4 regions of the Paenibacillus sp. 01T431 genome follow, and region 3 is predicted to be linked to each of the others. Evidence: riboswitches for the same ligand, from Rfam matches in the RefSeq annotation. Region 3 holds a riboswitch; each other region holds the start of a gene.
What was found. A riboswitch is a leader RNA that binds a small molecule or an ion and turns the genes downstream of it on or off. The one in region 3 is predicted to bind cyclic di-AMP.
Positions count from the first base shown of each region.

Region 1: another riboswitch for cyclic di-AMP. It lies ahead of AC1DM9_RS08005 (C40 family peptidase); the one in region 3 lies ahead of AC1DM9_RS25665 (NAD-binding protein).
Region 2: another riboswitch for cyclic di-AMP. It lies ahead of AC1DM9_RS03460 (TrkH family potassium uptake protein); the one in region 3 lies ahead of AC1DM9_RS25665 (NAD-binding protein).
Region 4: another riboswitch for cyclic di-AMP. It lies ahead of AC1DM9_RS29920 (C40 family peptidase); the one in region 3 lies ahead of AC1DM9_RS25665 (NAD-binding protein).

Region 1 covers NZ_JBFTPT010000004.1:69,559-77,868, reverse strand. The annotation lists gene AC1DM9_RS08025 (glycosyl-4,4'-diaponeurosporenoate acyltransferase CrtO family protein) at 1-84, opposite strand, end outside; gene AC1DM9_RS08020 (glycosyltransferase) at 81-1,217, opposite strand; gene AC1DM9_RS08015 (phytoene desaturase family protein) at 1,696-3,201, shown strand; gene AC1DM9_RS08010 (chromate transporter) at 3,274-4,461, opposite strand; gene AC1DM9_RS08005 (C40 family peptidase) at 4,596-5,072, opposite strand; cyclic di-AMP (ydaO/yuaA leader) riboswitch at 5,076-5,210, opposite strand; gene AC1DM9_RS08000 (MATE family efflux transporter) at 5,446-6,798, opposite strand; gene AC1DM9_RS07995 (CehA/McbA family metallohydrolase domain-containing protein) at 6,877-7,776, opposite strand; gene AC1DM9_RS07990 (carbohydrate ABC transporter permease) at 7,801-8,310, opposite strand, start outside.
Region 2 covers NZ_JBFTPT010000002.1:178,032-186,341, forward strand. The annotation lists gene AC1DM9_RS03455 (CPBP family intramembrane glutamic endopeptidase) at 1-1,187, opposite strand, end outside; cyclic di-AMP (ydaO/yuaA leader) riboswitch at 1,433-1,637, shown strand; gene AC1DM9_RS03460 (TrkH family potassium uptake protein) at 1,728-3,068, shown strand; gene AC1DM9_RS03465 (potassium channel family protein) at 3,087-3,749, shown strand; gene AC1DM9_RS03470 (LysR family transcriptional regulator) at 3,851-4,759, opposite strand; gene AC1DM9_RS03475 (succinate dehydrogenase cytochrome b558 subunit) at 5,064-5,735, shown strand; gene sdhA (succinate dehydrogenase flavoprotein subunit) at 5,760-7,517, shown strand; gene sdhB (succinate dehydrogenase iron-sulfur subunit) at 7,520-8,284, shown strand.
Region 3 covers NZ_JBFTPT010000015.1:154,765-161,291, reverse strand. The annotation lists gene AC1DM9_RS25690 (histidine kinase) at 1-223, opposite strand, end outside; gene kdpC (potassium-transporting ATPase subunit KdpC) at 228-836, opposite strand; gene kdpB (potassium-transporting ATPase subunit KdpB) at 868-2,901, opposite strand; gene kdpA (potassium-transporting ATPase subunit KdpA) at 2,920-4,599, opposite strand; gene kdpF (K(+)-transporting ATPase subunit F) at 4,618-4,695, opposite strand; gene AC1DM9_RS25665 (NAD-binding protein) at 4,819-5,217, opposite strand; cyclic di-AMP (ydaO/yuaA leader) riboswitch at 5,336-5,506, opposite strand; cyclic di-AMP (ydaO/yuaA leader) riboswitch at 5,598-5,796, opposite strand; gene AC1DM9_RS25660 (hypothetical protein) at 6,236-6,527, shown strand, end outside.
Region 4 covers NZ_JBFTPT010000023.1:44,374-52,683, reverse strand. The annotation lists gene AC1DM9_RS29950 (sigma-70 family RNA polymerase sigma factor) at 1-369, opposite strand, end outside; gene AC1DM9_RS29945 (YwhD family protein) at 675-1,199, opposite strand; gene AC1DM9_RS29940 (M1 family metallopeptidase) at 1,306-3,321, shown strand; gene AC1DM9_RS29935 (hypothetical protein) at 3,349-4,164, shown strand; gene AC1DM9_RS29930 (hypothetical protein) at 4,330-4,914, shown strand; gene AC1DM9_RS29925 (hypothetical protein) at 4,950-5,099, shown strand; cyclic di-AMP (ydaO/yuaA leader) riboswitch at 5,332-5,485, shown strand; gene AC1DM9_RS29920 (C40 family peptidase) at 5,489-5,965, shown strand; gene AC1DM9_RS29915 (FAD-binding domain-containing protein) at 6,124-7,467, shown strand; gene AC1DM9_RS29910 (MFS transporter) at 7,565-8,310, opposite strand, start outside.

The sequences.
Region 1 (8,310 bases), on a different contig from region 3:
ATAGGACACGCCCATATGCACAAGCAGCCATGCAAAAATATTTACAACCAATGTCCAAAACGGTGAAAATTCAAAAATTCTCACTTCCGCCCGCTTCCCTTCATAGTTGAAATCGAGCGACCTTTCCATGTGACCTTGCGGCGAAAAAAGGTTTGCAGCGTTGAACTAGCGAAGATCCCCATAAAAAAGAGAAGCGGAATAGGAAACAGGAAAGCGGTCTGGAAACCAAAATTTCCAGCTCGGCTCAACTGTATATTTATTAACAAAACATAAGCGAGGTAGCTGATTATTCCTATCGTTATTTGGTCGCTTGATCGCCAAATTTGAGGATTCAACCATTGTGTAACAACCGTAATCGAACCAGTTAGCCACCAGATTATAGCTAGTAAACGCAGCGGTGTCGTAGAAGATGCACCTGATGCGAAGCTTTTACTCCAGCCTGCACACAATTTCCGAATGCCTTCCGGGTACATTCGGAAAGCAATAACACTTTTTCCGCTACAATTCCGAACCGTTTGCTGCTCAGCAAATAGAAGGCCTAAGCTGTAATTTTCGAGAATACGCTCACGAACAGCCTCGTGCCCACCTGTTTGAAAATATGATTCTCGGGTACAGACTATACAAGGACCGAAAGCGCCTACAGCCTTCTTCTTTGTTGCGGCAGCAGTTTGAGGTGCTCCAACCGCTGCTAAGACGATGATGTTGAAGAAAGCTGACAACCATTCATAGCGCCGCTTCATCTTGTGGTAAGGCTGGATCGAAAGCAGCCCGTTCTGCTTGGAATGGGCCTCAGCCAGCACCGCCAACCCAGCATCCTCTAAACAAGTATCTGCATCAAGGAAAATAAGTAAATGACCGCTTGCTGCCTGCGCGCCATTCCAGCACGCCCAGCTTTTACCAAGCCAACCATCCGGCAGCTCGCCCGGGTTTACAACTATTGCACCAAATGATTCAGCGATGGCTGCTGTACGATCAGTTGATCCGTCATCTACTACAATCACTTCAAATGGAGCGAGTTGCTGCCCCTTTATTGATGGCAATAATTGTGTCAGGTTTCTCTCTTCATTTCTAGCTGGAATGATAACTGAAATGCTTGAGAGACTCTTTCTATCGTTCTTTGAGAAAGGCACCAAATCCTCATCTAATGGTCGGATTTTGTTCAGCAGCCATGCACCACAAATAAGTCCGCCAAGCAACAGCACAACATTTCCAATCATAGATCTAATCCTCTGTACAAAAGGTACCAAAATTCCTTATATGACTCGTTATTCCATGTTTTCTTATACAAACAGCTCATTTTCCCCAAAGTTGTGTACCACCTTTCACCAGGCTAATTAGGTCATTCCATTTGGCAGTTGATAATGGGTATACAAACTTACAACCACAGCCCTATCTTTGGTGAAAATGATGGCATTCAAACTATACGAGCCATTATTCGCTTTTTATAGCCTCATTCTCGTCCCTTAACGACGAAATAGCAGGAGCTATCCGAAGATTTGATCCTGCAAAAGCTGCATGTTATAGGTAAAATTTGTTAATACTGAAAGTGAAAAAGTGTTGGTTAAATGCATATCCCGCATTCTGCTTATCGCATTAACCTTTTACGTTAGTTCTACAACGATTATACGATTGTGTATATAGTTTGTCATCTGCATCGTTTCGGCTAAATGACCAATGATGAGAGGAAGTGCTCCTATGAGCAAAAAGATTATTGTCGTCGGAGGCGGTCTCGGCGGACTAGCAGCTGCTATTCGCCTCTCTGTAGATGGGCATCAAGTGACCATATTAGAAAAAAATGAACGCGTTGGCGGCAAATTAAACGTAAGATCAGGGCAAGGCTACACTTTCGATACGGGCCCTTCTATTCTGACGATGCCTTGGGTGCTCGAACAGCTGTTTGAAAGTGCTGGCCGCAATCTAGAGGATTATATGAAGCTGGTTCGTGTTGAACCTCAGTGGAGAACTTTTTTCGAAGATGGGGTAACACTTGATATAACAGGTGACTTCCCTGACCTAATCAAGCAATTCGAACAAATCTCACCGGTTGATGCACAGCAATTCCTCTCTTATTTGGATTATTGTCAGCAAATGTATCAGCTCAACACAAAAAGCTTTTATAACAAGAGCCTTAGTGGCCTGAGCGACCTGCGGCGTCACCACAGTATGAAGGAACTGTTAGCGATGGACCCGATGAAGACCATGCATCAGACGACAAACCGCTTTCTGAAGGACAAGCATTTGCGTCAATTGTTCGATTTTTTCATCATGTATATCGGTTCCTCGCCTTATGCCGCTCCCGCTGTGCTGTCACAATTAATCTATGTACAAATGGGGCTTGGCATCTATTATGTAGAAGGCGGTATGTACCGAATTGCGGAGGGTATGCTTAAGCTGCTTGATGAGCTCGGTGTGGAGGTTCGCACTTCAGCTCCAGTTGCTCAAATAAATACAGTCGGCCAAACCGCAACAGGGGTAACTTTAGAAGATGGCAACGTAATAGAAGCTGATCTGATTGTGTCAAATCTTGAGGCTATTCCAGCGCATCAAACACTGCTGCAGCATCATCCGAAATCGGCCGACCGCGTAAAGGATTTAGCTAAATACGAGCCTACTGTATCAGGACTTGTGCTGCTTCTTGGCGTGGATAAAGTGTATGATCAGCTTCTTCACCATAATTTCTTCTTCTCTGAAGATCCAGATAAAGAGTTCAACGATATATTTGTCGAAGGCAAACCTACAGATGATCCAACAGTGTACATCGGGGTTTCAAGCAAAACGGATCCTGGACAGGCACCGCAGGGCAAAGAAAATCTATTTGTGCTTACTCATGTGCCGCCGCTCAAACCTGGAGAAAGCTTCGAGTTACAGAAGGCGGCTTACAGAGACCTGGTTCTGAATAAGCTCGAACGTATGGGACTAACGGAGCTGAGACAGCATATTGAGTTTGAATATACCTTCACTCCAGATGATATCCAGCACCTTTATGGTTCTAATGGCGGTTCCATCTACGGCATTGTAACGGACCGCAAGCTTAACGGGGGCTTCAAAATTCCAAGCAAAAGCAAGCTGCTCGATAATCTTTATTTCGTTGGCGGATCAACACACCCCGGTGGCGGCGTCCCGATGGTCACTTTATCCGGACAACTCACCGCTGACCTCATTAAAGAGCAATTGAGCATTGCTGCAAAATCCGTCATGTAGGCAGATTCAATTCATATAAAAAACCTCTAATCCGTTATCGCGGATTAGAGGTTTTTATCAATTGATTAATTATTAAATAAGTTCAAGGACCATTCCGCCTAATGCACCGACCACAACAATCATCCAAGGTGGTAGCTTCCAAAAAACAAGCATAATAAACAATACGGCAGCCAGCATAAAATCACCGGACTCTACTATCGCGCTAGTCCAAAGCGGATCATACAGTGCAGCAAGCAATATGCCAACTACAGCGGCGTTAACGCCAACTAATGCACCTTGGATTTTTGAGTTATTTCGCAACACATTCCAAAACGGCAATGTTCCAGCAACAAGAAGAAATGCCGGCAAAAAAATTGCTGTAGTTGCGACAATGGCTCCAGTTAATCCACCAGAGAGAGTACCAAGATAACTAGCGAATGTAAAAAGTGGACCAGGCACAGCCTGCGCAGCGCTATAACCTGCTAAAAAATCCGATTCATTAACCCACCCGGTAAAGACAACTTCATTCTCAAGCAGCGGCAGCACAACATGTCCGCCTCCAAACACCAGTGAGCCTGCACGATAATAGCTATCGAACATCGCAATCCATTCCATATTTCCCCATTGCCTTAGAAATGGCAACACAATTAGAAGCGTGAGAAATATAACGAGGCAGGAGATCGCAAGGGAACGGCTAATTCGAATGTTCAGATCAGGAGTTCCCTCGACTGTTTTCATACGATATAACCATACCCCGATCAATCCAGCTGCAGCAATAATGATTACTTGACTATAGGCCGCTTGCCAATACAACGTTACCGCAGCAGCGATGACTGCTATCGTAGCTCTATTTCGATCCGGTGTTAGTTTCTGCCCCATCCCTAGAATGGCATGAGCAACGATGGCCACCGCTACAATTTTCAATCCATGAATCCAGCCTGTGTTTCCAAGATCAAATCCTTGCAGCAAAAAAGCAAAGGCCACTAATGCTATGATCGATGGCAGTGTGAACCCTAACCAAGCCACTAGTCCGCCCAATAACCCAGCCCTAACTATCCCTATACCGATCCCAACTTGACTGCTGGCTGGTCCGGGTAGAAACTGACATAAAGCAACGAGGTCTGCATAACTACGTTCATCCATCCATTTACGGCGACGAATATACTCATTGTGAAAATAACCCAGATGGGCTATCGGACCCCCAAATGAGGTTAGTCCTAGTTTAGTAGATACAGCTAGTACCTCTACCAAAGATGCGATTGTTCCTCTTTTCAATCCTATAACCTCATTCCATTACTCATGTTATTTACATTGTAAGCTTGCGAATTATTGGCTTACAACCCTTTAACAAATACTTAATAAATGGTTACATAAAAAAAACCACCTCGTAAGGTGGTTTTTAAAATCATTACACATTATTTAGACTCCATCATCGCAGCAAATGTATCTTCTGTTACGACACGCCTTGCTGTTACATAACGTTTTGCGTAATAAGAATCGTTAAGATTTGTAATCGTAACCCCTTTGCTTGTAGAAGAATGAGCAAATTTCCCATCCCCAATGTAAATGCCCGCATGAGAAACGCCTTTGCCGCTTGTGTTGAAGAACACAAGATCACCCACGCGTAGTTCATCTTTATTGACCTCTGTGCCTGTGTCTGATTGCGATTGAGATGTTCTAGGCAGCTTAACATCAAATTGATTAAAGATATGTAGAATAAAACCCGAGCAGTCAAACCCTTTGCTCGTTGTGCCTCCCCATTTATAAGGAGTTCCAACAACCTCGCTAATGGAATTCGTAAGCACTGACTTGTCCGACTTATCTGCAAGCACGCTTCCTCCTCCAGTAAGCAGCAGCAAGCAGGATAACAATAAAATAAAACCCTTCTTCAAAACAACTTCTCCCTTCGGTGCCTACGAGGTTAGCTTATGGGTTCGGTTGAAGATCCCTATGCTTAAAAAAATACATTAAGCAATTCACCCTAGGTGGTTCCCCCGTTTCCGATATACAGAACTCGGCATGTCAATAAACCTTATAGTATCGTTAAATTCGATTGTTTTTACCATAATCCTGCAATTGGTTTATTAGAATACTTTCATTTTTCTTCATTATTATTATTTATTTAGCTGTTCACTACATGATTTTTGTCAAAGGTGCTGATTTTTTTGTAATTAAAATAGATGAATTTCCAATCACATTTTCAAAATATAACGGTTTAAACACAAAAAAAGAGTATCCGTATTTTCATACAGTTACTCTTTCTAGTTAAGCAAGTTTCGCCAAAATATCGACCTTCTGCCAAGAACGTCTCCTCCATCTGTAGAACATCAGTAATGCTCTTATCCATTCATCGATTGAAAAGGCCAGCCATATTCCTACCAACCCCATGTCGAACACGATCCCAAACACGTATGCCAGCGGCACACTAATCCCCCACATGGACACTAACCCGGCAGCAACTGGGAATTTCACATCTCCAGCCGCATTTAGACAACTGATAAGCACCATGTTGCAAGCCCGAGCCGGCTCCAGCATAATCGATAACAACATGAGCTGCTTGCCTAACAATATAATTTCTGCATCATTAGTAAAAAGGCTGAGCAATTGACCTGAGAAGCTATAGATGCAAATACCAAACGCAAGCGAAATGACGAACGCCAGCTTCAAACTTTGAATACTGGATCGATAAGCATCATCCTTCTGCTGGGCTCCAATCAGATGTCCAACAATAATTTGCGTTCCTTGACCAATTGCCATTGAAAAAACAAAAACAAAAGAAGTTTTGCTCTGCGAATAAATTTTTGTCGTTAACGCTGTCGTACCGATCAGCGTGACTAGATATGTGATTACAACCTGTGAGAGATTATAAGAAACATGCTCACCTGCCGAAGGAATACCTAGTTTAAATATAAGGCCAATATTTTTTCTTTGAAACTTAAATGGACTAATCAAGCCAACCTTATACTCCAAGCTTCGAATACATAAAATCAAATAAGCGATCATCCCTATGGCACGGGTTATCCATGTGGATGCTGCTACTCCTTCTACACCTAGATTAGGAAAGCCAAAAGGCTCCATCAGCACCAGATAATTCAAGGTAATATGCAGCACATTTATACCCAATGCGATGAGCATCATTTCTTTCACAATACCGCGGCATCGTAAAATGGTACCTAACGTCATGCTTATTGCAGTAATGAAGACGGAGCTGCCGACAATCGATAAATAACTGACTCCTTCTGCCATCACATCCTCGGGCACTTTAAAAAGCGCTAAAAACACGTCGGCATAGACAATCAATCCTACGCTAGCTATTAAACCGAGCATAACATTCAAAGTAAGCGCCGTTCTCCCGATTCGATCAGCGCCATGCAAGTTGCCTGCGCCGAGCCATTGATTGAGAATGACACTTGTACCCACCGTAACAAATCCAAACATCAAGCCCACTACAACTAAAATCTGATTAGCTATCCCAACCGCTGCCACTGCTCCATCAGAGTAGCTGCTAAGCATCATCGTATCGACCGTTCCAATCAGCATCCCAAATAAAGCTTCAATAAAGATAGGCCATGTTATCGAGATGATGCTCTTTTGGCGCGGATCAACCTGTTTACTCATTCAAATTCACATTCTTCCTGTTCATGTACTACCCTGCTGTTATCGTCAGACTACTGTTATCATGTATGAGAGTACACCCTATCCAACAAATAGGGGTTGAGAGAATGCGCCAAAACCGCCTTCCAAATAAACTGCCGCCCTTACGTAACCTTCATCACCACGACATTTGTAACTAACGCTATTGAAACGACCGGAAGTCTCGTATAATACATTTCCGTCTTTGCCGAACAAAGTTGCATATTTGTACATCCGGTCCAATCCTTCACTCGCAAGCAGTTTAAACTCGATCGTCCCATCGGCTGCATGAATCGACTCAAAACCATAGCCTGTGGAAACATAGAAGCTTCCGGATTTCATCGCTGAAGTAATACTCTCATTGGTGTTTTGCTCTGCAAGCACCATATTCCAAGTTCGTTTCTCTTGCCCATACACATGAAAATCGTCTCCGCCAAACCCCCATACTTTTCGCCCAGCTGAGAGCAGCGCATCCCATTTGTCGAAAGCAATGTCGAACGCTGGATTTCCTTCGCCATTTATGATCTCGATTCCGGTGTAGCAAGGCATCGCGAGCATATCTTCAATCGGCCAATACTGCGAATAATAACGATTCGGATGAACGAGGACGCTCATTCCCCCTTGCTTCGTGCAAAGGTCAGAAAACTGCTGATACCGTTCTATTGAAAACTCGTTTGAATAGTTATCCATCATCGAGCGCGGAGGGTTAATGAGAAGCATATGCCTTTGCGGACTGCTGACCTCCATCGCTTCGAATACGGTCGTGATTGAACGTTTCCCTTCGTGAACGGTAATGAAATCATGGTCGGAAATGCCGAGGAAATCGTATTGCCCATACATCCGGTAAACCGTCTCAAGCGTTTGAGAGCCGCAAGCACTATTTGTTGTATGGTTATGGAAGCTCCCTTTCAGCCACATGCCCTCTTGTTTATCATAAGGATTTGAAATGATTACTTGTGTCATTCACTATGTTCCTCCGTTCCTGCCTTATTCTTTGACCGAACCGATCATAACGCCTTTGGCAAAATACTTCTGAATAAAAGGATAAATCATAATAATCGGTGTGATGACGATAATAATCGTCGCCATTTTCAGCGAGTTTCCTGTCACCTGAATTTTGTCCAACATTTCATATTGCGTCGATCCAGCCGCTTGCTCGAGCGTATTTCGAAGCGCATCTGCCCGGGTCAGCATTTCTTGCAGCAATGTCGATAAAGGCCGCAGATTGCTCTCTCGAACATAGAAGGCACCTGTAAACCAATCATTCCAATGCCCCACTGCGTTAAATAACGCGATGACAGCCACAACCGGCCTGCTGAGCGGCATGATCACCTTCATGAAAATTGAAAAATCATTATATCCATCAATTCTTGCAGATTCTTCGAGGCTCGGACTGATCTCTTGGAAGAAAGTCCGCATAATTATTAAATTCCATGCACTATACAATCCCGGAATGATATAAACCCAGATTGTATTCGTCAAATGCAAGTCTTTCAA
Region 2 (8,310 bases), on a different contig from region 3:
AGAATGCCCATATTGTATGGGGATTGTGAGGCATCTGATGTTTCCCAAGTGCCAATGGACAGCTTCAAGGCGATAAAGATAACCGATTGAATTGCGAATAAGATGATCGCGAATAAATAGGACAAGCCGACGCTGCGCCAAACATAATCGCCATACCCTCTTTGACCAAAACGCGGCCATAAAGCGCGGCCCTGCGCCTTCCAGAGGCCGTCTCCGGCAACAATGGATACATAAATGGAACCTGCCATTGGAATCGCTAGCAGAACACTTACGATGGCAGTGATCGAAACGGTAGCGCCTGCCATATCCGTCTCGCCGAGCGTAGCCCGGATACCATCCAGAACGTTTAAATTCATGATCGTATAAGTAATTAAATAAATGATCGTTAATACGATTCCGTATTTAAAGGATGTATGTTTTCGATACAAAACGGAGTAAATAATAGCTAAGACGAATAAAACGAAGCTCATGAACAGATAACCGATAGAGGTAAGGTATCCAGCTATTTTATCTTGTTTCTCTACATAGTTTATGTAATCGGATGGTGCTTTAAATGTAGGTTTATATTTAGTAATGATCGTACGGTCATTCACGACAAGAGCGTTAACCAATACGTTCAGATGAGCATTTTTAATGGAATAACCTGCAGGAGGCTGAGGCTGCCAATCGCCATTAGGCAATATTTGACCGCCTATGAATTCAGTACCGCTGAAATTTCCTGCTGTTAGGAAGGCAATAGCTTCTTTTGCTTTATCTGCATCTGATAGCTGTTCCCCCTCAAGCTTCAAGTTCCAAGCTACGACTTTCCCGCTATGCATATGCAGATAAACATATCCGCTGCCGCCGCCTATGAACTTAAGATCAACTTGAAACGTATCTGTAGGAAACCTAGGGTCGTATTTATCCGTATATGATTTGACCAGCTCATATTTAGATAAGTAGCCATTCATAATTTTATCGGTCTGATGTACGGCTTTAGCCGATTTCACCTTCAAGCCTGTTTCTTTTTCAACAAATGCAGACGCCTTATCTTCCGCCGCTGATTTCGTAATGACCTTGGTATTCATTTCGCCAGATGAGATAGCCGTAATCATTGGAACGATTTGTACGGCCCCATAAATAATAAAGCAAGCAACTGCTGCCCATATAAATCGTTTCCATTCATTGGGTTTAATAGAATCAATCATAGTTTCACCTCAACTGTCTTCATAATAAATAGCTCATTTTATTACCTTAACATATGAATCCCTAAATTATCCAATGAAAATGACCGTTTGTTTTCAAAAAAATGCGAAATAACGATGTCCAGCAAGCTAGCTATGTGCTGGTTCGTCCCATTGCCCTAATTTGAGCTAATATCGTCCTGTTTGTCATAAACGTCACCTTTATATCAGGAGTGTTTAGGGATTATAATCGTTATCGTCATACTAATTGCATAGCATAGCCGAATTTCCTAAGGAAATCGGGGGAACCATAAAGTTGTCTAAATGGATGAGCCTGCTGAAAGCAAAGCAGTTCAACATTAGATAGCATGGGGTGAATTTTAGCGGTGAAGCATCGTCTTCTTCCGCTGAATAGGGCTGCCTGTCCAGGCCCGAATCCGTCAGCTAACCTCGAAGGCGTATTGGAACAGGACTCATCGCACGAGCACTTGAGTTTCCAGTGCTTTTTTTTATGCTTAAAAACAATAAATGACAATATGACATAATCAAAAAGAAGGGAAATGAATGAAGGTTAGTTGGAATGTTTTGAAGTGGTCACCCCCGCGTATTTTGGTAAGTGGATTCGCTCTTATTATATTGCTGGGTGCCTTATTATTATCCATGCCTTTTGCATCGGTAAGCGGTGAGAGATTGCCTTTTATAGATGCGCTGTTTACGGCAACTTCGGCAACCTGTGTAACAGGGTTAGTTGTCGTTGATACCGGAACTTATTTCTCTATATGGGGTCAAATCATATTAATGTGCTTGTTCCAGCTTGGCGGACTCGGATTTATGACGATGGCGACGCTGGTAGCGCTCGTACTTCGCAAGAGGATTTCGCTGCGTGAGCGGCTTTTGCTGCAGGAATCCATGAACCAGTCGAGCATGGAAGGCATCGTGCGTTTGATTAGACGCGTTATTGTGTATTCATTGACAATAGAGCTTATTGGCGCTGCGTTGTTTGCTTCGAGGTTTGCATTTGATATGCCGCTGGGCAAAGCGATTTATTTTGGAGCCTTTCATGCGGTTTCATTGTTTAACAATGCTGGTTTTGATATTTTTGGGAACTATCGCAGCTTGACCTTATACGTTTCTGATCCAGTCGTCAATATTGCAGCTATGATGCTGATCATTTCGGGTGGACTTGGCTTTGTCGTTATGTCGGACCTGATGGAGTTCCGCAAAAACCGCAAGCTGTCGCTGCACAGCAAGGTCGTGCTATCTATGACAGGAACGCTTATTGCAGTAGGGACACTCGTCATATTTATTTTTGAATTCTCGAATTCGAAGACACTGGGCTCTCTGGACTGGGGCGGGAAAATTTTGTCCTCGTTCTTCCAGTCGGTAACGCCGCGGACGGCAGGAGCCAATACGCTTGATTATACGGCTATCCGGCAAGCGACAATGTTTTTCACCATTATATTAATGTTTATTGGCGCCTCGCCCGGCTCGACGGGCGGCGGCATCAAAACAACAACCTTTGCAACGCTGGTCGGCGCTGTATTTGCAATGATTAGAGGACGAGAGGACATCGTTCTTTTCCGTTACAGATTAGGCAAAGACAGAATTTTTAAAGCACTCACGATTACTTTGATCTCTTTATCGCTTGTCATTATTGTAACGATGATTTTGTCGATGACGGAGGATCAAGCTTTTATAAAGCTATTGTTTGAAGCGACATCAGCATTTGGAACAGTAGGATTATCCGTTGGTGTTACGCCAGAGCTGAGCCTTGTTGGGAAAATAGTCATTGCATTAACCATGTTTGCCGGAAGACTTGGACCCCTGACGCTTGCATACGCGCTTGGGCCTCGTACAGAGAAAGAGCTTTATCGGCATCCAGAAGGCAAAATTACGATTGGATAGGAGACTTTGCAAGTGGGAATTAAAAAGAAACAATTTGTCATCATCGGCTTAGGGAGATTTGGTTCGAGCTTAGGGCGCGAACTCGTCCAGCTTGGCCATGAGGTGCTTGGAATAGATAAGGATGAGGAAGCCGTTCAGGACATGAGCGGTATTCTAACCTATGCTGTATCAGCTGATTGTACGGATGAAGAAGCGCTGCGCTCCTTGGGTGTAAGAAACTTTGATTGCGGAGTTGTCGCGATTGGCGATGACATTCAATCCAGCATTTTGACAACCATACTGCTTAAGGATTTGGAAGTGAAGCAAGTTGTAGCGAAAGCTTTGACTGAACTGCATGGCCGGGTGCTTGAGAAAATCGGTGTAGACCGCGTGGTCTATCCTGAGCGCGATATGGGTATTCGAGTTGCGCATCAGCTTGTATCCCCAAATCTATTAGATTATATCGAGCTTTCCAAAGAGTATACGATCGCCGAGCTTGCTGTACCGCAATGCTTGGATGGCAAGTCATTGCATGATCTTAATCCGCGAGCTAGATTTGGATGCAGCATCGTAGCCATAAATAAGCCTAATGGCATCATCATTGCACCGACAGCAACGGATGTCCTTTCACTTCGTGATGTCATGGTTATTATAGGAACAAATGAGCAAATAGAAGACTTCGAAGCATCCGTTATCCGTTAATTTTTTTATGTAGTGGAAAAGGCTTATTATTAGAAAAAGCAGATTAGGCTGAAATGGATTTGGAAGTGTAATATTGGAAATGCTGAAGGACAGCAGCTATTTTAAAAGCTGCTGTCCTTTTTGCTGGGGAAGCCTGCTGCAAGCTCGTTGATCCATAGACGAACGGACGGGCTGAGGGCGGCCGAATCCGCATGAATGAGCGAGGTGGTACGCTTTGTATCTTCAAGTTCTCGAATGGGAATGACGGTAAGATCATTGTCTTCAAGCAGTTGATTGCGCATATATGATTGAGGCAGGAGCGTCGCAGCACGGCAAGTATGCAGCAGCCGAAGTATAGCTTCAAACGAATCAATTTCCATTCGCACATCCGGCTGAAGATGATATTTGTCAAACAGCTCGTCGGTCAACAACCTGTACCAAGTGCCTTTGGAGAACAAGATCATCGGCATGCCGGTCACATCCTGTATACCCAGCGTGCCTTTATCGGTAATGACCTGATTGCGAGGCACCACGAGCGATAGATGATCCTCAAACAGCGGAATGCACCGCAGCGTTGAATCTTCAATACTAGAGGCGACAATGCCGATATCGGCTTTGTGATCTCGCACGAGCGATACGATTTCGTGCGTCTTGCCGGTAATCGCTTTAATGTCGATCTCCGGATGAGTTGAAGTTAAGCTTTGAATGAGATCGGGCAAAGTCGTTTGAAGCGTCGTCAAGCTTGCGCCAATAGTAAGGGTCGTATGTCCAGCTGAGGTGAACTCAGAGACGGTTTGCAGATATTTGCGATGAAGCTGGCGAAGCTCCAAAGCATATTCATAGGTCAATTGCCCAATTCGAGTAAGCTCCAGCCGCTTTCCGATGCGATGAAACAAAGGAGAGCCTAGGTCCTGCTCAAGCTTGGCAATTTTGCGAGAAAGTGCAGGCTGAGACAGGTTTAGCAAGGCGGAAGCCTTGTTCATACTGGACTGTTCCACAATAACGGTGAAGACATGCATCTCTTCATTCATGAATGAAACCCCTTATGTCATTTTGTTATAAGAAATTATAAAAAATAAGCAATTCCATTATAAGCTTAAAAGGAGTAGGATGGGAAGTGTGGCTAATATGTGTCGAGTTTTGTTGACGGACATACATGCTGGGGTTACAATGTAGAATGATTTGCCAAGCGTAAACTGCTGATGACAACCATTGGCTGCACAGCACCTCGTTTGCGCTGGAATATAAGCAATGTATAAAGGGGAAACCGATACATTCTTATATTTTAAGAAAAAGCATGCTAGCACTCACAGTTTTGAAAGGAGAAGGAATGACATGAAAGGAAATTCGTATTTCTCGCGCAAGCTTCACTCGCTTCTCGGGATCATTCCACTCGGCGGATTTATCGTCGTGCATGGTCTGACTAACTACCAGGCGTTTGAACGCGGGCCTGAAGGCTTTGACAAAGGCGTAACTCTCATTAACAGCATGCCCGTGCTGCCGCTGCTCGAGATTTTCGGCATTTACCTCCCGCTATTGTTTCATGGTATTTACGGCTTGTATGTCGCTTACCAATCGAACACGAATACGGGACGTTTTAAGTACGGCCGGAACTGGGCGTTTACCGCTCAACGGGTAACTGGGGTAATTACTTTTGTATTCGTTTTCTGGCACGTATATCAAACTCGGATTCAAGTTTATCTCGGCCACATCACCCATGAGGAACTGGGATCAACGATGAATCAAATTGCGAGCAACCCTACTTACTTCGTACTTTATGTTATTGGTGTATTAGCAGCTGTTTTCCACTTCAGCAACGGCCTTTGGGCGTTTCTGATCAGCTGGGGCATTACGATTGGCCCGAAAGCTCAACGCATCTCTTCATATATTTGCATGGGCGTTTTTGTAGTCGTATCAGCATTGTTTATTCTTTCGCTTATTGCATTCAGCGGAGATCAATTCAAAGAAGCTGCAAGTGCTGCATTGGCACTTACGAATATCGGTTAGTTTGTAGACAAGGAGCGAAACGTTATGGCTAAAAATAAAATTATCATCGTAGGCGGCGGTCTTGCAGGCTTGATGGCTACCATCAAAGCAGCAGAAGCTGGCGTTCACGTTGATCTGTTTTCACTAGTACCGGTCAAACGTTCCCACTCAGTATGTGCACAGGGCGGCATCAATGGCGCTGTTAATACAAAAGGAGAAGGCGATTCTCCATGGGAGCATTTCGACGATACCGTATACGGCGGAGATTTCCTCGCCAACCAACCGCCAGTTAAAGCAATGTGTGATGCGGCACCAGGAATTATTCACTTGATGGACCGGATGGGCGTTATGTTCAGCCGTACATCCGAAGGCTTGCTGGATTTCCGTCGCTTCGGCGGCACGAAGCATTCCCGTACAGCATTTGCAGGCGCAACGACAGGTCAACAGCTGCTTTATGCACTGGATGAGCAAGTTCGCCGCTGGGAAGCAGCAGGACTAGTTAACAAATTCGAGCACTGGGAATTCCTTGGCGCTGTTGTTGACGATGACGGCATTTGCCGCGGTGTTTCAGCACAGGATCTTCGCTCGATGGAAGTTCACACGGTTCGTGCAGATGCAGTTATTCTTGCATCAGGCGGTCCTGGTATTATTTTCGGCAAAACAACGAACTCTGTTATCAACACCGGCACAGCTGCCAGCGCAGTTTACCAGCAGGGCGTTAACTACGCAAACGGCGAGTTCATTCAAATTCATCCAACAGCTATTCCAGGCGATGACAAGCTCCGCTTGATGTCGGAATCAGCGCGTGGTGAAGGCGGACGGATTTGGACGTACAAAGACGGTAAGCCTTGGTACTTCCTAGAAGAAAAATACCCAGCTTACGGAAACCTTGTTCCTCGTGATATTGCGACTCGTGAAATTTTCAGCGTGTGCGTAGATCAGAAGCTTGGTATCAACCAAGAAAACATGGTTTACCTTGATTTGTCTCACAAAGATCCGAAGGAGCTTGATGTTAAGCTCGGCGGTATCATTGAAATCTATGAGAAATTCATGGGCGACGATCCACGGAAAATCCCGATGAAAATCTTCCCAGCGGTTCACTATTCAATGGGCGGCATGTGGGTTGACTACAATCAAATGACAAACATTCCTGGTCTGTTTGCAGCCGGTGAGTGCGAGTATCAATATCATGGTGCGAATCGACTTGGCGCCAACTCTCTGCTATCCGCTATTTACGGCGGTATGGTAGCTGGACCAAAAGCTGTTGAGTATATCAAAGGCTTGAAGAAATCAGCTGAAGATGTAGCTTCCTCCGTATTTGACCGCGAGAACAAGCGTCAAACGGACAAGTACAACAGCATCGTTAATATGAAGGGTACTGAAAATGCATATGTCATTCATAAAGAGCTAGGCGAATGGATGACGAACAATATGACGGTTGTTCGCTTTAATGACAAGCTGGAGCAAACGATCCACAAGATCAAAGAGCTGAAGCAGCGTTATGCGAATATCAACATTAACGATACAGCGCAATGGAACAATGCAGGCGTTGCCTTTACTCGTCAGCTTTGGAACATGCTTGAGCTTTCTGAAGCGATGACGCTAGGCGCATTGCTGCGCAACGAAAGCCGTGGAGCTCATTATAAACCAGACTTCCAAGAACGCGACGACGAGCATTTCATGAAATCGACGATTGCGAAATGGACGAAGGAAGGTCCACAAATTTCTTACGAGGATATCGACGTAAGCTTGATCAAGCCGCGTAAACGTGATTACTCGAGCGACAAGAAGAAAGGAGAATAATGATGGCTGAAACGACTGTAGCTACAAAATCGGTTAAGTTTATCATCACTCGCCAAGATACTCCTGAGTCCCAACCATATACGGAAGAGTTTGAAATTCCTTACCGCGCTAATATGAACGTAATTAGCGGTTTGATGGAAATTCAACGTAATCCGAAAAAGGCAGATGGCGCAAGCACGGCTCCTGTATGCTGGGATTCCAACTGCTTGGAAGAAGTATGCGGCGCATGCTCAATGGTCATCAACGGCAAGCCTCGTCAAGCGTGCAGCGCTTTGATCGATAAGCTTGAGCAGCCGATTCGTCTTGAACCAATGAAAACATTCCCAGTAGTTCGTGACCTTGTTATTAACCGTGAGCGCATGTTTGGCGCCTTGAAACGCGTTAAGGCATGGATTCCAATCGACGGAACGTATGATCTGGGTCCTGGACCGCGGATGGCAGAAACGAAGCGTCAATGGGCTTATGAGCTTTCCAAATGTATGACTTGCGGTGTTTGCCTTGAAGCGTGCCCGAACGTAAATGATCGGAACAGCTTCATCGGTCCTGCTGCAATTTCACAGGTTCGTTTGTTTAATGCTCATCCAACAGGTGAGATGAACAAGGAAGAACGTCTGGATGCACTGATGACAGATGGCGGCATCGAAGGCTGCGGCAACTCGCAAAACTGTGTTCGCGCATGTCCGAAGGGCATTCCGCTTACGACTTCAATCGCAGCAATCAATAAAGATACAACCAAACATCTATTCAAAAAATGGCTTGGCATGTAGTCCAATTGATTTATAGGAAACCCTCG
Region 3 (6,527 bases):
CGAAAAGCTCAATCAATTCGAGCGTCTCCGGACTCTGCGGCCTAGGAACCGCGCAAAGAACAACATCAATGCCATCTCGCTTCAGCTCTGTTCCTTCTCGCAGCATATGATACGTTTTGCCTGAACCGCTTACCGCTCCAATGAGTATTTTCAGACGTCCTTGATGCAGCTTTGCGATGGAGAGCAGCAGCTCCTCTGGCGTTTTCTTTTTCAGCGGAGCCATATGGCTATTCCCCCAACATTTTTGACAATGCGATATTCAGCTTCAACACATTAACCCGTTCGTCACCGAAAACGCCTAAATCGCGGCCTTCCGTATTTGCTTTAACCAATTGCTCAAGCTCTGCTGGCGACACGCCGGTCAGCTTGCTGATTCTTGCGATCTGTACATCAGCCGACTGTGGCGTAATATGCGGATCAAGGCCTGAGCCCGAGTTCGTAATTAAAGCGATCGGCAGCTGGGAAACCGGTACATCTGGATTTTGTGCCTTCCAAGCCTCAATGGAAGCTTTGGTCCTTTCGATTAGAGCTGGATTGGATGGTCCAAAATTGTTCGATCCAGAACCGGCAGCATTATAGTCAATGCTTGATACACGTCCTTGAAACCATTTCGGATCAACAAAGCTTTGGCCGATCAGCTCTGAACCAACCACTTGGCCAGAGCTATCCATTATAAGGCTTCCATTCGCTTGCTTAGGGAACAGCAGCTGAGCTGCTCCCGTGCTTGCAAGAGGGTAAATAATGCCGCAAATAATCATAAATATGATGCTGATTCGCAAAGGTATCATTAACGATGACAACTGGAATCGTGATGCGTTTTTCGCTTGTTCATTCATATAGGTAAGCCTTCTTTCGTGTATGGTTATATTAAATCCATAAATGCACTGCAAAGTCGATGAGTTTAATGCCAACGAACGGAACAATGACACCGCCCAGACCATAAATGAATACGTTGCGGCTAAGCAATTTGGCTCCGTTCATCGGTTTGTACGCTACGCCTTTAATGGCAAGCGGGATAAGCAGCGGAATAATAATGGCGTTAAAAATAAGCGCCGACAGTATAGCAGACAATGGAGAACCTAAATTCATAATATTTAGAACGCCCATCTCTGGAATGGCAAGCATGAACATCGCTGGAATGATTGCAAAATATTTGGCGATATCATTAGCGATACTAAAAGTCGTCAATGCCCCTCTTGTCATAAGCAGCTGCTTGCCGATAGCAATGACTTCAATAATTTTGGAAGGGTCCGAATCCAAGTCAACCATATTGGCAGCTTCTTTTGCAGCAATCGTCCCGCTGTTCATAGCAAGACCCACATCCGCTTGGGCAAGTGCAGGAGCATCGTTTGTACCGTCACCAGTCATCGCAACCATTTTTCCTTCGGCTTGTTCACGGCGTATAACCGCTATTTTATCTTCCGGCCTGCTCTCCGCAATAAAATCGTCGACTCCCGCTTCATGTGCGATGGTTGCTGCAGTAAGCGGATTGTCTCCCGTACACATAATCGTTTTGATGCCCATTTCACGCAGCTGATCGAATCTTTCCTTCATTCCTGGCTTAACGGTATCCTTCAAATAAATAACACCAAAGATTTGATTATCAACAGCTACTGCGAGCGGTGTACCGCCTAATGTAGCAATCGTATTCGAAATATTTTCTAAATCGGTTGGTATGGTCCCCCCCTGTGAAGCTACCCACTTCCGAACCGCATCGACAGAGCCCTTCCGAACTCGGCGGCCGTTTGCCAGATCAATGCCGCTCATTCGCGTCTCTGCTTTGAATTCAATAAATTCGCCGCCTTCCGCAAGTGAAGCATCATAGCTTAAGCCCTGCTTCTTCATCCATTCAAGCACAGAACGGCCTTCAGGCGTTTCATCCTTAATCGAGCTAATAGCCGCCCAACCCGATAAAGTTTGAAGATTGCTGCCTCCGACAGGCACAAGCTCGCTTGCCATCCGGTTGCCGAATGTGATCGTTCCTGTTTTATCCAAAATCATCGTATTAATGTCGCCTGCTGCTTCAACAGCCTTACCTGACATAGCCAGTACATTAAACTGAGTTACTCTATCCATCCCAGCAATGCCGATTGCTGATAATAGTCCGCCGATGGTCGTCGGAATCAAACATACAAGCAGCGCAATTAATACTGGAATTTCTAAGTGGATATCCAAATAGTTAGCGATTGGTGCCAACGTAACAACTACAATTAAGAAAATAATCGTTAAGCTAGTCAAAAGTGTATTGAGCGCAATTTCATTAGGCGTCTTCTGACGTTTCGCTCCTTCAACAAGGGCAATCATCCGATCGATGAATGACTCCCCGGGGTCACTCGTCATGCGCACTTTAATTTTGTCACTCACAACCCTTGTACCGCCTGTAACCGAGCTGAAATCTCCTCCAGCTTCTTTAATGACTGGCGCCGATTCACCTGTAATCGCTGATTCATCTACGGAAGCCAGCCCTTCAATGACCTCGCCATCACCAGGAATCATCTCACCTTGGGAGACGATGAAAATATCGCCTTTGCGGAGCTCCGTTGATGATACGACTACAATAGAGCTGCCGACGAGCTTATTGGCGCTCATTTCCTGCTTAGATTTTTTGAGCGAATTGGCCTGTGCCTTGCCTCTGCCCTCTGCAATGGCTTCAGCAAAGTTTGCGAACAGCAGCGTGAAAAGCAGGATGAAAAACACGGTAATATTAAAGCCTATGCGTTCTTGAGAATTAAAGTAATTTGGAAAAATAGTCATCAGCAGAACGATAACCGTCCCTACCTCGACAACAAACATAACGGGATTTTTCATCATCGTAACTGGATTTAATTTCACAAAGCTATCGACAACGGCATGTTTAACCGCGTCTCCCGACAGCAAATTATTCTTCTTATTTTTATTCATTATCGTTCACCTCATCCGTTAGCGGAGTGTCAAATATTCTGCAACCGGCCCAAGCACGATGACCGGCAAGAAGGTTAATGCACCAATTAAAAGAACAGTACCAATTAGTAATATAGTGAAAAGTCCATTATCTGTACGGAACGTCCCGATTGTTTCTGGAACAGGCTGCTTGCGAACAAGAGATCCTGCAACCGCAAGCATCGCAATCACCGAAATATAGCGGCCGGTCAGCATGACAAGTCCAGTGCTAATATTCCAGAAAGGCGTATTATCGCCTAATCCCTCAAAGCCGGAGCCATTATTCGCAGCCGATGACGTATATTCGTAAAGCACCTGGCTAATGCCGTGAAACCCTGGATTCGTTATCGCCCCGTGACCCAAATCCGTCATAAAAGCGATGGCTGTGGGCACTAATATAATGAAGGGATGAACTAGAATCGCTATCGCTATCAGTTTCATTTCTCGCGGCTCTACTTTTCGTCCCAGAAACTCTGGCGTTCGGCCGACCATCAGCCCGCATATAAACACAGCTAGTATGGCGTACATGAGCATATTGATAAGCCCTACTCCCTTGCCTCCAAAGACGACATTAAGCATCATTTCAGCAAGCGGGACCAAGCCGCCAAGCGGTGTAAGCGTGTCATGCATATTGTTGACGGTACCCGTTGTCGCAGCGGCTGTTACCGTTGTGAACAGTGCCGATTGCGCGATACCGAACCTTACTTCCTTGCCTTCCATGCTTCCTTGAGTAGCGTCGATTCCTAGTGCGCTCATAGCAGGATTGCCTGTTTTCTCCGATGTGTAAGCAAGGCTTAGAAATACTAGAAACAGACACATCATGGCGGAGAATACAACCCAGCCCTGCTTTTTGTTTTTAGCAAAAAGCCCAAATGCATAAGGCAGTGAAGCCGGCAGCGCCCACATCGACAAGATTTGAATCACATTCGTTAATGGATTTGGGTTTTCAAATGGATGAGCCGAGTTCACTCCAAAAAAACCGCCGCCGTTTGTGCCCAAATGTTTGATGGATTCAAGCGAAGCTACAGGACCGATTGCAATTTGCTGCATGGCTCCCTCAAGCGTTTTAATTGTAAATGTTGGATCAAGTGTTTGCGGCACCTGAAGAGCGACAAGCACTAGCGTGATAATAAAGGAAATCGGAAGAAAAATTCTTGTGTGTGCTTTTACAAAATCCTCGAAAAAGTTGCCGATCGTCGTTCCTTTACTCGTAATCCCACGAACAAACGCGATGGCAACCGAGAAGCCCGTCGCCGCTGACGTGAACATCATCATCATGATGACAGCCATTTGGGAGAAATAAGATAAGGCACTTTCCCCGCTGTAATGCTGAAGATTCGTATTGGTAATAAAGCTGATGACTGTATTGAAAGTCAGTGTAGGCTCCATGGCTGCCATGCCATTTGGATTAAACGGCAGTGCATTTTGGAACCGCAATATCAAATAGCTGAAAGCAACTAAAATTAAATTGGTTGCAACAAAGCTGAGTGCGTATATCTTCCAGCTCATGCCCTCTCTTTTTTTGAGACCAATAAGCTTAAATATAAATCGCTCCGTCCCTCCGAATACTTTGTCTAACCGATTGTGTTCATTTGAGAACACATGATAGACGTAAGTACCAAGCGGCTTAACTAACAATACAAGAACGGCAATGACGATAAGCAATTGTAAAATATCCATCTTGTAAATCCCCCTCTATTAAAACTTCTCCGGATGAATTAACGCATAAATCAGATAAACGAAAACAAATACAGCCGCTATCGCTATGACAGTCATTGGCCTTCGCCCCCTGTTTTCTCAATAACACTGGAGCACCAAGTTAAAAAACCGTAAAATAAACCGAAGCTAGCTAACAACGCCCCGAACATATAAAAATCCTGCATGTAAACCCCTCCTGCATTATTTGTTGCTTAATAGAAAACCGACTTCACCGGTATGAGAGAATACGATATGATTCGCTCCGAGCCCCTTGTAAATAGCCCTTGGATTCCACTGCTGTGTGATGACGTAAATGGACTTTGAGGTCCAAGCTCTACAGCACTGTACAAAGCGGCAGCTAAGCGCCAAGCTGCTCTCGAATATAAATACCTCGCTAATGTTCATCGAAGGAACATTCCAGCTTTGACGATCATTCGTATTGATGTACAAAACATTGCTGATGCCCTGCTTGCGAAGCTGTTTTTCTTCCTGTTTGCTATTGGTCAAAACGATAAATTTTAATTGATGAAACTGCAAAGTTCGTATGAATGATTGGCCGGCCTCGTTTAGACCAGCAACAATAATATGCTCTTCCTGCAAACGAATTCTCCTCCATATGGTAAAAAAGGCAACAAAAAAGAAGCCTTGGGATAAGAGGAACTTTTCCCGCGGCTTCTTTGCCCGCAGCAGAATAAGCCGCGGGAAGCACGATGGCTGTTGCCTCTCTCGAGTACACTTACGAGGTTAGCTGTCGGATTCGGGCCTTGAGAGTTGCCCTACGCTTGAACATTTTCAAGCGATTCACCCCATGAAGCGAAATCGTGATTGCACACGAATCGTTCGTTGGTTCCCCCGTTCCTGCTGCTGCAGGACTCAGCGTTTTCTTACATTTTGTAGCAAATAAAGCTTTTTTGGGCACAAAAAACCACAGAGGTCTATGACACTCTGCGGTCGAAGTTAATCGATCACAAGCTTCATCATTCCTCTCTCGGTCCACGCTTACGAGGTTAGCTGTCGGATTCGGGCGGTGAGAGTCGCCCTACTTTGACCGGTATCCATGGCACCTGTCAAAGATTCACCCCTGCTCTGCGTTTGTTCGACTCTCACATCGAACAGGCGCATCGCGTCATTATTGGTTCCCCCGCTTCCGCTTTCACGGAAACTCAGCGATCAGTAAATCGAAACTTATTTATAAATCCTGTATCGAATATTACTCCTCGCTATAAATACTGTAAAGGCAGTCTGCTACCTAATTTAGCCAGTTTCAGCCTTGCAGAGCGATTCGCAACGCTTACATTCATTTCGATCTCTCGATATCTCACTATTTCTCAGTTTTACTCTTGTTTTCAAAAATAGTGTTCAATCCCTTTCCAACGATTTTATGCGTGAATAATCAGATTTCTCTATAATCGAGAATGGAAGAGAATAAACGAGTATTTCGAAGAATAAATATCTTTTTACTGTCATAACGAATGGATTTCTTTTAATATGGCATATGGCTGCCTTTTCACGATATACCACAGTTTTACAATATTGCATTTCGGGTTTACCATAGACGGCAAGCCAATATGGCTGAGTATTATCGGTGAATTATTCAAATCGAGGAGAGATCTCATTGATGTCTACACCAGTTGAAGTACCCTTGCCAAGCTTGGAAAATCATCCTGCTGCCTTGTTTGAAATTAAAAGAATTCAAATGTTTGTGCTGCCGGCTTCCATGCTTGAATCGAATGGTTACCGTGTTTGCCTAAGGCTCTCCACTGCTAATGGTCATGGCTGGAGTGAGCTGTTTATTAAAAAATCCGAGAAGCCTTGCGATTGGATCAGATGGAGCAGTATGCTGCTAAGGTTCATCGGCACACTTCCTCTTGCGTCTCCTTTTGTTTTTCAAACAGATCCAATGATGAAGG
Region 4 (8,310 bases), on a different contig from region 3:
TCCAGTTTCGGCTGCGATTTGTTCATATGACTTGTCTTCCATATAATAAGCGGTTATGACTTCACGATAGTTTTCCGGCATTTCATCAACTCGCTCTCGTATCTGCTGCCTATCCGCCTGTTCGATGGCTAATGTTTCTGCAGCAGGAGCAGACACAAGTTCTTCATGTACTTTTTCAGACATCGCTTCGCTATCCATTAGCTCCTCTGGCTTTCGTGCACGGCTGCGTTTGAAATCGATCGCTCGATTGACGGCAATACGGGTAATCCATGTTTTGAGCCCATCCAATCGACAATCCGGAAGGGAGCGATAAATTTGCAGCAGCACTTCCTGTGTAATATCCTCCGCATCATGCGGTGAACGAAGCACTGCGAAGACTGTTCTATATATATAAGGACCATATGCCTGTACAAAAGGACCAAAATGCTCGGGCCCGCCCTTCTGTACCTCTCTGATCCAATCCTCGTCTTGAATGTCGCTCCCCTCCTTCCCAATCTAATAGACGCCAGCTTGTCCCGCATACCCTGCACTTGCTGCCAAAAAAATTTTTTAAATGCTTTAACAGCCTCTATCAACGCGGAAAACCTCACCATTCGATAGGACTAGCCTACGAACGATGAGGTTCTCATCCATAATTCACGATAACGGTAATCTGCTGCTAATAACGCTAACTGCTATACGTCCAAAGCTTGCTTAAGCTCGTCTGGGGAGCGATCCCACCACTCAAGATTATGCTCCACAAGCAACTTGCGAAGCGCCGATTTATCGACATCGCCAAGCTCGGACAAGTTATAGCGGCGTTTGAGTGATTGATCCAGCTTGTTCACGTGATCCGGGAGAAGCTTCCACCCGCGACGCGCCTCGGAATCAATCAGCATCTCGCATGCCGTAGCGCCCGCGTAATAGGAGCCTTCTTCATTGCGGTCAACCGCTACCCATACGATCCAGCATTGACGACCGTTCGGAGTATCCTCTTTGTTAGGCGTAAACTTAATGCCACGCTCTACTTTACTCTTTGCATGCATAGCGCCAACATCAATATAAGCAACGCCATCATCAATAATAACACAGGATACCGCGCTCAAATCGATCGTTCCTGCTCCAAAACCTTTATGTTGTTTGCTGCTCACTACGTTGAGCGACAGTGATTTCTTTTCTTTCTTTACCGGCTCAGCCGGTTGTCCTTGTTCTTCCGTCATGCATATTCACACCTTCCCCGATACAATAATTCCATTTTAGCTAATAATCATCGAAAAGCAAACATATACATGCTGTAGATGCTTGTCAACGGGAGGGAAACGTTCAATGACTCCACGCTATTTCAAACGAATTTTACTCGTAATACTCGCAGTCGCGCTGCTCGGCATATCGATGCAGCATGACTTCGGGACTGCTTGGCAATCCCAATATACTTATGCTTTTGCCCCCGCCGCTAACGCCAAGCAAGCACTAGCGCCTGCCCAAAAGTCGGTCAAGCCGCCTGCCGTGCAGGAGCCGAATACGGTCATCACACCTAAACCGCAAGAGCTGAGCAAACGTGTCGTTGAGTACCATATCAACGTGCATTTAACGAATGATGCAAAGCAGCTGAACGGTGAGCAAACCGTAACTTGGACTAACCCTGGCAAAAAAACAGTGTCCGAGCTCTATTTCCATCTGTACCCGAACGCCTTTCAATCGGGCAAAACCACGTTTATGAAAGAATCCGGCGGCAAGCTGCGTCAGGACAAAGCAACAACCAATAGCCAAGGCTATATGAACCTGCTTACGCTAGAAACGCTGAACGGTGAGAGCCTTCTGCCACGTCTTCAATATGTACAACCTGACGATGGCAATGCCAATGATTTTACTTTGGCCAAAATCCGCTTGCCGGAGCCTATCGCTCCCGGCACCTCCGTAACGCTGCGAATGAGCTACGAGGTGAAGCTCCCAGAGGTATTCGCAAGAATGGGCTATTCCGGCAACTTCGTGATGGCTGGGCAGTGGTTTCCAAAGCTCGCTGTATATGAGACAGCCGGCATGCGCGGACGTACAGCTGAGGGCTGGAATGTCCATCAGTATCATGGCAATTCTGAGTTCTACAGCGACTTCGGCATATACAGCGTTCGGATTAATGTGCCTGAGAACTACACCGTCGCTGCAACGGGCTTCCAAACAAAGCCTATCGAGATCAAGGAAGCAACAAAGATTTACCAGTTTTATGCTGATGATATTCATGATTTTGCTTGGTCGGCCTCGCCAGACTTCGTATATGAAGAGACTGCTTATTCAGATACCGGCATTCCCGGTGTACGCATTAAGCTGTATCTTGATCCTGCGCATGCTGACCTTAAGGACCGCTACATGCATGCAGCCAAATCCGCACTCTCAAGCTACGCCAAGTGGTATGGAGAATATCCTTACAGTACGCTGTCGATCGTCGTTCCGCCCAAAGGAGCGAACGGAGCTGGCGGCATGGAGTATCCAACACTCATAACCGCTTTCGCTGCAGAAAATGATAACCCAGGCTACGATCTTGAACGTACGGTCGTGCATGAGATTGGCCATCAATATTGGTACGGAATGGTCGCCTCTAATGAATTTGAGGAGGCATGGCTGGACGAGGGGTTTACGTCCTATGCCGAGGATAAAGTAATGGAGACGGCATACGGCTTGGAGCCGAATTTACGCATGGAAGCGAGCTATATGACCAACCCCGCTCCGCTCAAGCAGCAATCTTGGTCATACGCCAGCCACTCGCAATATGCCGAGAATGTATATTTGAGGGCAAAGCTGGTGCTCATTGGCATCGAGAATCAGGTCGGCTCCAGAACGATGCAAAAAATATTGCGAACCTATTTCCAAAAGTATAAGTTCAAGCATCCATCGACAGCAGACTTCCAGCGTGTTGTCGAACAGGTAACAAAAACGAAATGGAATGATTATTTCAGCCAATATGTCTACGGCAACAAAATGGCCGACTTTTCGATCGAATCGATTCATGTACGCCCAGTCACCCAAGATGGTGCTGAGATGTATGAATCTGTTGTACTCGTTAAGAAAAACGGCGGCAGCAATGGCGAGATTAAAGTGTTGATGAAGTTTACTGACGGCACCAAAATAACAAAGCTTTGGGATACTCAGGAATCCCATATGCAATATAAACAGCTGCATTCCGCTCCGCTTGAATGGGCAGTCGTTGACCCAAACAACAGCAATGTGCTTGATAATAAGCTCATTAACAACTACATGCAGGCTCAGCTGCCAGAGGATAAACGCACAAGATGGAGCCTCGGCGTTGTCCAACTAATTGAAGGACTGCTCGGGTCGCTGAGCTGGTAAGTAATTGCGTTCAAGGAGCGATAAACGATGAAAATACATTTGAAGCAAGGCTGGCGGTTAGCGGTAAAACATTTTTACATTGTTGTTTTATTATTTCTTTATCAGCTGATCTGGGGGTTCTTCCTTTACCGCTTCATTGATTCGGTCGTAGCTCCACTGCTGCGTCGATATCCAAGCTCCGCTCCTTCAGAAGCAGCCGTTCAGCTATTCATGACCGAAGCACAATTCCAGCTGTTCAAGACCGATCTCATTAATCCTTACGTCTGGACGCTGGGCGGTCTCCTTGTTGCCCGAATGCTGATCACTCCCTTATTCAATGCCGGTCTATTCTATTCGTTAAATCAGTCCAGATCGAATGGAGGGACACGATTTCTAGAAGGTATTCGCAAAGCTTGGAAGCCTGTAGTTCTGCTTTACTGGATCGAGGTTATTTTATCTGTGGCTCCTGCTTGGTATGTGCTGCCGCGCTCACTGGATGCGCTTCTAGAGAGCGGCTCTATTCCAGAGCTGCTGCAAATGGTGCTGCCTAGCGCCCTTCTATGGCTCCTATGGGGCACAGTACTGCATCTGCTGTTTCTAGCCATGCAATTCAGCGCTGCATCAGGAGGAAGCATATTCCGTTCCTTATGGCACGCTCTCCGAAATTTCCTTACCTATGCAGCTGTGTCGCTCATCATGTGGGGGATTGGAGCGGCTGCTGGGCTTGTGGTGACAAGTCTCTCCATGCTTTGGGCCGGGCTGATTGCACTCATTCTGCATCAAGGCTATTATCTCATTCAAACACTGATGAAGGTTTGGACGATTGCCGCGCAATATGACTTTTTGGAAACGAAAAGAATGTAGCAAACCAAAAAAGCCTTCAGCGTCCTCTAGATGCTGAAGCAAAAATAAACCTTCATTCCACGCTTTGCTGTGGTGTGGAGGTTTTTTTTACAACTAACCGCAACTAAATGATGGCAGTTCTGTATAAATAACTGAAAGAAAATCAAAAATGGGGGATATTCACAAATGATGCGTAAAAAACTAGTTATTATATCCATGGTATTGCTCTTATCGGGCGGTTCATTGGTTGCAGCAGACAAACTATTTCAAAAGGTAACGCTCCTTTATAATAATAAGCAATCCACTGACGATGCTGTCGTTGTGGATGATAAGGTTTATATTAGCATTCGTTCTTTAAGTGACAGCCTTCAAGCCTTCGTCCAATGGAAGAGCAATGATAAGAAGCTCATTATTCAGAAGCCCAATGTGCATATGTTTCTAATGAACGAGAAGCGAGCTATGTTCGGACAGGTTGATAAAGGCAGTGTTCAGAAATTTTTAGTGCAAGCACAAATCGATAATTTGAATATGGCGATTTCAGAGTTCAAAGTGACCATCGTTGATCCTAATGATAAGGAAACGACAATCGACAGCCGCAGCCAGGATGATGATGATTTTAAAGAGTTCGTCGAAAAAGACACCTTTTGGTTCAGCTCCAAGCTCGTTTCCTACGATTTCAAAAATGCCGGAAAATACAAGGTACAGTTTTGGATGCAGCAAAAAAACAACGATCCACAGCTCATTTCTGAAAAAATCGTTACTGCAAAATAAATCTTTTTTTCGATTGCCCAAAGGGGGCTGTTCTCATGAACAGCCTCCTTTGTCTATTTCTGCCGCTCTATCTGGAGCAGCAGCTAGGCTGTCTGAATCTACGCTTATTCACGAGTGATATAGATGAGATTTTTCTAATTTATGAGGAGCAAAATGGTGAAATACCGCCGTTTACGGCACTTTAAGCTAGTCCTTGCGATATAGCGCCTAAAGGACAAATCGGTATATTTTACACAACATCCACATAATTAATGAAATTGACTCCATGTATTTAGTTAGAAAGCACTACTATGGCGTGTTTATATTACAGAAAGAACGGTTTAACGAAGCAAATTGTCAAAAGGTTACATGAGAATTATTAGAAATTGCCACTAAAGGCAGGAGATCATTGAAAATAATCGAATATTTCTCAAAGCAATAAAAAAACTGCCTAATTCCCTATTGGGATACGGGGGAACCACTTTGGGTGAATTGATTCCGACGTTTGAGTTTTTTTCAAACGCCCGAGGAATCATAGGGAGCCTTCAACCGAACCCCACAGCTAACCTCGTCGGCATTGGAAGGAGTTTCACAATTGAAGAAGATTACCGCATTAATCCTGGGTCTCGTTCTCGTGCTCGCTTTTCAAGCGGGAAGCGCTTTCGCTGACTCAAAATTGAACGGAATTGTTAATGATCTTATTGGCACTCCGTACAAAAGCGGCGGAACGTCGTCGAAAGGTTTTGATTGCTCCGGCTTCACGAGCTATGTGTTCGAGAAAATGGGCATTGAGCTTTCACGTACTTCTGGTTCGCAAGCAAAAGAAGGTACAAAGGTCGCTAAGGCTGACCTCATTGCGGGAGATCTTGTGTTCTTCGACACAGTTGGCGGCAATAATAGCGCCATATCCCATGTTGGCATTTACATTGGAGATGGCAAGTTTGTACATTCATCCTCGAGCAGAGGCGTTGTAACTGACAAACTTAACTCCGAGTACTATGAGGGACGATATGTAACTGCTCGTCGTATCATGGATGCTGATTCATACCAAGCCAACGTTGACGTAAAATAGAGCAGCCTAATCCCTCTTCTTGAGGGTTGAACGGGTAGACTCATCTAGCAAAGCCGCAGTTTTTTGTCCTCTGACGACAAATGACTTGCGGCTTTGCTGTTTCATTCCAGCTGGAATGCGGCCGTTCAATGTTGCGCTTATGGAAGGAGCTATCACTGATGTATTTGTTTATTCACCGCAAGGATTTGCGTATTGCAGATTTGCGCGCTTTTGATTATTTGAAGAAAAAAGAGAAACAAGGCATTCATTTGCTAATCATAGATCCCGTTATTACAGGAGATGGCCGTTTAACTAGTCATAGCGGCCGGAATTTCATGGCGCAAGCCGCCTCGCTTCTGCACAACTATTCTAATGCAGGAAAGGAACTGCATGTGCTTTATGGTAATCCTGCTGCGATCACCGAAGCTCTGCTGCATGCGCATCCTATTGATGAGGTTATTGTTCATACAGACTATACGCCTTACTCACGGCAGCGAGATGAGCAGCTTGGGCTAATCACACGCAGCCTTGGCCGCCGCTGGATGTCTATTGCCGATTCACCTCTTGCTGATCTAGATGCTTTCCCGGCATTTGCTCGAAAAATGGATCCATACAAGGTTTTCACACCCTTTTATCGCAAGTGGAGCAGCTTTATGCTGGAGTGCTATAGCCCAATGAGTGAAACGACGATTCATGAGCTTGCTACCTTAAGCGAAATTAATGCCAAGGTTGCGCAGTCCTTCGCTTTGCCCGAATCCGTTTCATGCGCCCTAGGCGGCACAAACGTGCAAGGATCGTCCAAAGGATTATCCAAGCTGGAACGGTTCGTACGAGAACGCCTTGCCTCTTATTCGGAGAGCAGGGACGCCTATGCCGATGATCATACAAGCCAGCTTGCACGTTTCCTTAATACGGGCGCCATCTCCGCCCGCCAAGCCTACGAAATGACCCAAGGGCTCCCGGGGTCTGAATCATGGGTACGGCAGCTGGCATGGCGTGATTTTTATTTATATCAAGCGATGTATCATGATGATTTCTTTCGTTACGAGCAGCTAGCTGATATGTCCAAGCTCTCAAATGCTCATCTAGAAGCATGGGCTGCAGCTGCCACCGGCATTCCAATCATTGATGCGGCCATGACGCAGCTCAATCGTACAGGTGAGCTGCCCAACCGCTTGCGAATGGTAACAGCCATGTTTTTAACTAAAAATCTGCTATGCCCCTTCACGCTTGGCGAACAATATTTCCGCCTTCACTTAAGCGATTATGACAATACGCTTAATCGCGGCGGTTGGCTGTGGTGCGCTTCACTCGGGTATGACGCAGCGCCTTACTTCCGCATCATGAATCCCGCAACTCAGTCACAGACGCATGATCCTAGCGGCAGCTATATTAGGCGCTGGCTGCCTCATTTGAATCATCTGACAGACAAAGAGATTCATCAGCCGCAAAGCGGTGCCATCGTCGACTTGAAAGCATCACGCGCGCGCGCCATAGAGGTATACAAAACCATTCTTAAATAGCTGAAAGCATTTAGAATAACACGTTTAATAATAAATAAACCTCCACACCCGCTTTGAAACAGCGAATGTGGAGGTTTTTTTATAATTTGCAGTTCATTTAAGCCTTGGATCGTACGCTGTGAACTTGTTTTCTTCCGAGCAGGAGCATCGCCGCTAGCAGAAGCAGCATCAGTATAACTAAGCTGCTTATATACCATAACGTAGATTGCACATTGTACTGATCCATTATCCAGCCAGTCAAACGAGGAAAAATCGCTCCTCCAAGCCCGCCGAATGCTACAAGCAAACTCGTCGTCCTCTCCGTCATACCCGGAATGAGCTCATTGGCATAAACAAGAGCGATACCGAATATACCCGAGAAGAACAATCCGCTAAGTGCGACAAAGGCAAGCATCCAGCTAAGCTGACCCATAACAGCCATTAAAACAAAAACGACCGAGGCGCCCGCTGTAGCAATAAGCAAGTAACGCGAATAACCCATTCGGTCAGCCAGCAGCCCCGCAAATAGACGCCCTAGCACCATCGTTCCCCAGAACAAGCTGAGCACCGCTGCCGCACTGGAATCTCCTACACCTGATCGAACGATGAGAATAGAAGGCAGATAGTTAGAGAAGCTCATTTCCATTCCTACATAAATCATAAAAAATAAAGCCGATAACAAGAGAAATGGAAGTGCTTTGCGCGGATAGCCAAAAAAGACAGATCCGCGAGTGGTTTGCATTCCTTCCAACTCATTCGAATGGCCTTCCTTCACTCCCGGTGTTCGAGCAACTATACCAAGCTCATCATCCAGCTCTCCAAAGGACATCGTCAGCCAGAGAACAAAGGTGATGCCTGACATCG